Regions from separate parts of the Bacillus sp. MN7755 genome, predicted to be linked through region 1. Evidence: riboswitches for the same ligand, from Rfam matches in the RefSeq annotation. Region 1 holds a riboswitch; the other holds the start of a gene.
The links. Region 1 has a riboswitch for S-adenosylmethionine ahead of ACYVEC_RS11260 (peptide ABC transporter substrate-binding protein). Riboswitches for the same ligand answer to the same signal wherever they lie in the genome.
Positions count from the first base shown of each region.

Region 2: linked by a shared signal. The riboswitch ahead of ACYVEC_RS02745 (bifunctional O-acetylhomoserine aminocarboxypropyltransferase/cysteine synthase) and the one ahead of ACYVEC_RS11260 (peptide ABC transporter substrate-binding protein) in region 1 are both predicted to bind S-adenosylmethionine.

Region 1 is NZ_BTRL01000009.1:36,254-39,453, reverse strand. Features, by position in the region: gene proC (pyrroline-5-carboxylate reductase) at 1-258, shown strand, start outside; gene ACYVEC_RS11265 (aldo/keto reductase) at 260-1,093, shown strand; SAM riboswitch class I at 1,246-1,351, shown strand; gene ACYVEC_RS11260 (peptide ABC transporter substrate-binding protein) at 1,483-3,123, shown strand.
Region 2 is NZ_BTRL01000003.1:44,758-47,957, reverse strand. Features, by position in the region: gene ACYVEC_RS02755 (YjjG family noncanonical pyrimidine nucleotidase) at 1-161, shown strand, start outside; gene ACYVEC_RS02750 (chloride channel protein) at 202-1,434, opposite strand; SAM riboswitch class I at 1,754-1,858, shown strand; gene ACYVEC_RS02745 (bifunctional O-acetylhomoserine aminocarboxypropyltransferase/cysteine synthase) at 1,952-3,200, shown strand, end outside.

The DNA of each region.
Region 1 (3,200 bases):
TACTTTGCTGAAAGCTTAATTGAAGCAACAAAAAGTTATGGAGTCGATGAAGCAACCGCAAAACACCTTGTCATTCAAATGATTTCTGGCTCCGCTTCTATGCTTGAACAAACGCAAGATCCGGCTAACCTCCGCGAACAAGTAACAACGCCAGGTGGTTCCACAGCTGAAGGTCTCAAAACTTTATATGAGTATAATTTTTCAGAGGCAATTCAAAAAGCAGTAGAAGCAACAAACAAAAAAGCTAGGGGGAAATAATATGAGTTTAACAAGTTTAAAAGACTATACAACATTACATAACGGAGTAAAAATGCCTTGGTTCGGTTTAGGTGTTTTTAAAGTAGAAGATGGTTCAGAGGTAATTGATTCTGTAAAAGCAGCAATTAAAAATGGCTACCGCAGCATCGATACTGCAGCAATCTATCAAAATGAAGAAGGCGTTGGACAAGCGATTCGTGAATCAGGTGTTTCACGTGAAGAATTATTTATTACATCAAAAGTATGGAATAGCGATCAAGGATATGAAACAACACTTCAAGCATTTGAAACTACATTAGAAAAATTAGGTCTAGAATATTTAGATTTATATTTAGTACATTGGCCTGTAAAAGGGAAATATACTGAATCATGGAAAGCATTAGAAAAGCTTTATAAAGATGGTCGTGTTCGTGCTATCGGTGTGAGTAATTTCCACATTCACCACTTACAAGACGTATTTGAAATTGCTGAAATTAAGCCAACGGTCAACCAAGTGGAATACCACCCACGTTTAGCACAAGAAGAGTTACACGCTTTCTGTAAAGAACATAATATCCAGCTTGAAGCTTGGTCACCATTAATGCAAGGCCAACTACTAGATAACCCAGTTTTACAAGAAATTGCGACAAAATATAATAAATCAACTGCGCAAATTATTTTACGCTGGGATTTACAAAACGAAGTTGTAACAATCCCTAAATCTATTAAAGAACATCGCATTATTGAAAATGCAAACATCTTCGACTTTGAATTAAGTGCTGATGATATGAAAGCAATTCAAGCTTTAAATGAAGATCGTCGCGTTGGTCCAGATCCAGATAACTTTAACTTCTAGTAGAAAAACCACTGCCATATGCAGTGGTTTTTCCGTTAAAGAAAACTGAAAATTTAAACTACATTTCATTCGGTTGACACTTCATCATCCAAGGTGTAAGATTTTGAATTATCAAAGAAACACAAAATTTAATAAAGTTTATTTGTTTACTCATTGTATCAAGAGAGGTGGAGGGACTGGCCCTTTGAAACCTCGGCAACAGGTTCATTTTGAATACTGTGCCACTTCCTGCAAGCTTTATGGCTTGAAAGATAGAATGAGGGACTTCGTTTATATACGGGTGCATAACTTGTACGTAAAAATCCCTCTTTCTCAATACGAAAAGAGGGATTTTTATTTTTCATTTCCCTCATCATCATCCAAACTTAATTATTTAGGAGGAAAATCAAATGAAAAAGAAGTTTGTACCCGGTATTGCATCAGTTGTAGGAGTAAGTATTTTATTAACTGGTTGCGGTAGTTATAAAAACGAAGCAAGTGGAGCAAATGCAAAAGACGAGGCACCTAGTAAACAGGTTTTAAACTTATCTTCACCTACTGAAATACGAACAATGGATACAGCTCGTGCTACAGATACTGATTCTGGTCAAGTAATGAGAAACGTATTTGAAGGTTTGTATAATCTTGGTGAAGGTAACAAACCTGTCCCTGGTGTTGCAAAATCTCATGAAGTAAGTGGCGATAAAACGAAATACACATTCCATTTACGAGATTCAAAATGGTCAAACGGCACTCCTGTTACAGCGAAAGATTTTGTCTTCGCTTGGCAAAGAGCTGTCGATCCAGCAACAGCCTCTGAATATGCATTTTTATTCTTTGATATTAAAAACGCAACAAAAATTAACAACAAAGAACTTCCAGCCGACCAACTTGGTGTAAAAGCAGTTGATGACCATACGTTTGAGGTAGAATTAGAGCGTCCTGTTCCATATTTTATTAGTTTAACAGCGTTCCCAACATTTCTACCAATTAACGAGGAATTCTTTAAAGCACAAGGTGATAAGTACGCTTTAGAAGATAATACAATCTTGTACAATGGAGCTTTTACACTAAGCGATTGGAAGCACGAACAAAGCTTTAAATTCAAGAAAAACCCTACCTATTGGGATAAAGATACTGTCAAACTAGAAGAAATCAATTTTAACGTAGTAAAAGAAAAATCAACAGAAGTAAATTTATTCGAATCAAAACAATTAGACCGTATAAAATTAACATCTGACTTCGTTGATAAATATAAAAAGGATGCGAACTTTAAAGAACGCCCGAACGTAGGCGTACAATTTTTACGTATGAATCAACAAAACAAAGTACTTCAAAACGTTTCTGCACGCCAAGCAATTGACCAAACAATTGATCGAAAATCCTTTGTAAATACGTTATTAAATGATGGCTCTACACCAACCTTTGGCCTCGTTCCAAAAAACTTTGCAAAAGGGACTGATGGAAAGGACTTCCGTACTATAAACGGAGATTTAACCAAAGTTGATACAAAATCTGCACAAGAGTTATGGAAGAAAGCTAAACAAGAGCTTGGTTCTGAAAAAATCACATTAGAATTATTAACAAGTGATGCTGACCTTGATAAGAAAACTGGTGAGTTCTTAAAAGGACAACTAGAAAAGAATTTAGACGGATTAACAGTAAATGTAAAACCACAACCACGTAAACAACAAGTTTCACTTTTATTAAAAGGTGACTATGAAATCGGCATTGACGGCTGGAGTCCTGACTTTGCTGATCCAATTACATTCCTTGAACTATTTACAACGAATAACCCTTACAACTTAGATCATTACTCTAATAAGGAGTTCGATGAAACAATTGAAAAAGTTAAAACGACTTTAGCTGGTGATGAAAAAGCTCGCTGGGAAGCATTACTAGCATCCGAGAAAATATTATTTAAAGACTCTGTTATCGCTCCTCTTTACCAAAAAGGTGAATCTTATTTAGAACGTTCTTATGTGAAAGGAATTGTACAAGTAGAATTTGCAGGTCAATTAAACTTCAAATGGGCACAAATTGAAAAATAAAAGGCAACCTGAATTGAAGTTTTTCTACCCATACCAATTGTTTTATTGGAAAAATGTATTAAAAGCGGATTTCTCAA
Region 2 (3,200 bases), on a different contig from region 1:
TTGGGGATTCGTTAAGTGCTGATATTAAAGGTGGATATGTAGCGGGAATTGATACTTGTTGGTTTAATCCAGAAAAGAAATCAAATAATAGCGAGATTGTGCCAACATATGAAGTACAAAATTTTGAAGAGTTATATGCGTTATTGAAGCAACGTGTGTAATAAAAATAGGCAGTGGAACTTTTGTCCCTACTGCCTATTTTTATTCGTTTGTAGCTTCGTTGTTTTTAGGAAGTGGAAATGCATTACCAATCGCTGCCGCTCCAAGCATCGGTAATAGTAAATTGAGCGGGAAAAACATGAGTAATAGTAGTGTTATAGCAATTGGTTTTCTTAATGCATAGCTTGAAATTGCTGTTGTGACAATGGCTACCGAAGCAATTGGATCTATAGGGATAATGGAAGCTATAGCATATCCGATACTAGATCCAGCGAATATAATTGGGAAAATGTGTCCGCCACGCCAACCTGTATTTAAACAAACGGCAGTAATACATAATTTTAAAACCCCTGAAAGAAGTAGTACCCAGAAGGATAAATGGCTCCATTCAACGACTAAATCTTTTAATTGATGTTCTCCGGAGAATAATGTGTATGGGAGAAAAGTTCCTGCAATCCCTAATAAAATACCACCGATAATTCCAAGGATAAGTTTGTATTCCCTAAAAGGATGAATGAATTTCTCTAATGTGAATTCTAATTTAAAATAAAAGAATCCAACTATAGCACCAATACTAGCAAGTGGTAGAAAGGCAATCCATTCATTAAGAGAAAGGGAACCTTCCCCAAAATCAACGATAAAGGATCCACGATTATCAAATTTACTAAGTAATAAATAAATGGAAAAACCAGCGAAAGTAGTAGCTAAATATACAATCGCTTTTTTTCCTTTAGAAAATTCATTAATTTGCTCACCCTCATTTTCATTTGGAGCTAAATAACCGAATAATGGCGCGTTAAAAATTACACTTAAAGTAGCACCAATTCCAACCTCTGTTAGTTCATTCATTCCTTTTAAGGCGAATGTAAAGCGATCCCCTACCCATGTACAAAGTCCACCGATAATGCCAACAAGTGCTGCTTCGGGACCTAAGCTAGCCCCAAATATTAAAACGATAATCGCAGTTAAAGTAGCTTTATGTACAAAACGGTATTCAATTCTACCTGTTTTTTTATATTCACCCATTACTTCCGGCATAAGACGTGGATATGTGCCGAAGTATTTTTGGGTTAAGCCAACGAGAATACCGCCGATAGTTGTTATACAAATGGTGTAATACGGGGGAGAAGATAAGATAGTAGGTAAGTATCCCCAAATAAAGTGAATGCCGATATTTATTGTAACTAAAAATAACCAGACTGTTGCTCCTACTATAGAGCCTAAAATAATGCCGTATAGGACGAGTATAAAGTGCATGTCCTTTGTGTGTGTCATGTTCTACCTCCGTTATGTAAGTTTTAATGTTGAAAGAATTAAATATACTACTGTGAAATGAAATGAATATGTATAGTATCTTTTTGAGAGGTTGGCTTATTCAATATATTGAGGTCTCGTCAGAATTTGGAATGTACACAGTTAAACTACTTATTTAATTCTATGTATTAATAGGGGATTTTAAAAGGTCTTTTTCAAATGAATATGGAATATATTTCTTTTGTTATGTGTATCAAATTATTTGTTGTTAATTTAGAACATTCAGAAAAACTGATTGACATTAGGAAATTATTGCTATAAAATCAACGGTAATTGCATAGTCTTATCAAGAAAAGGTGGAGGGACAGGCCCGATGAAACCTTGGCAACAGCCGTATAACGGAATTGTGCCAAATCCTGCAGGTAATAATCCTGAAAGATAAGAAAGAGCCTTTAGAGCGTGTTTTCAAACTGCTCCTTTCTTGTTTTCAGGAAAGGGGCAGTTTTTTATTTTGTATAAGAAGAAAGGAGAATGAGAGATGGGAGAATCATGGGGAAAAGGAACAATTTGTGTGCAAGGTGGCTATACGCCAAAGAATGGTGAACCGCGTGTTTTACCGCTTTATCAAAGTACAACGTATAAATATGATACTTCGGATGATTTAGCAGCACTATTTAATTTAGAGGCAGAAGGATATATCTATACGCGTATTGGCAACCCTACTTTAGCAGCATTTGAGCAGAAGTTATCAGATTTAGAAGGCGGTGTAGGAGCTGTTGCAACGGCCTCTGGGCAGGCTGCTATTATGCTCGCCGTTTTAAATATTTGTAGTAGCGGAGACCACTTGCTTTGTTCTTCCACAGTTTATGGCGGGACGTTTAATTTATTTGGGGTGAGTTTGCGTAAACTTGGTATTGATGTTACGTTCTTTAATCCAAATTTAACAGCTGATGAAATTGTGGCCCTTGCTAATGATAAGACGAAACTCGTTTATGCGGAATCGCTAGGAAATCCAGCGATGAACGTTTTAAATTTCAAAGAATTTTCAGATGCAGCCAAAGAGTTGGAAGTACCTTTTATTGTGGATAATACATTAGCAACTCCTTATTTATGCCAAGCATTTGAACATGGAGCAAATATTATCGTTCATTCTACGACGAAATATATTGATGGTCATGCAAGTTCTTTAGGTGGCATTGTCATTGACGGAGGGAACTTCGATTGGACAAATGGGAAATATCCTGAACTTGTTGAACCGGATCCAAGTTATCACGGCGTAAGTTACGTTCAAAATTTTGGTGCAGCAGCTTATATTGTGAAGGCACGTGTTCAATTATTAAGAGACTACGGAAACTGTATGAGCCCATTCAATGCGTATATTAGCAATATCGGCTTAGAAACATTGCATTTACGAATGGAGCGTCATAGTGAAAATGCTCTTGCAGTTGCTAAGTGGCTTGTTGATCATGAACGTATTGAATGGGTGAATTATCCGGGATTAGATAGTAATGAAAATTACTCGTTAGCACAAAAGTATTTGAAAAAAGGTGCTAGTGGTGTTTTAACATTCGGTATTAAGGGAGGATTAGAAGCAGCGAAAGAATTTATCGCAAATGTAAAACTAGCAACTCTCGTAACGCATGTAGCTGATGCACGAACTTGCGTCATACATCCTGCTAGTACAACGCATAGACAATTAAGTGCTGAAGATCAGCGTTTAGCTGGCGTTACATCAGATTTAATTCGTTTATCGGTTGGTATAGAAGATGTTTCTGATATTATTGCAG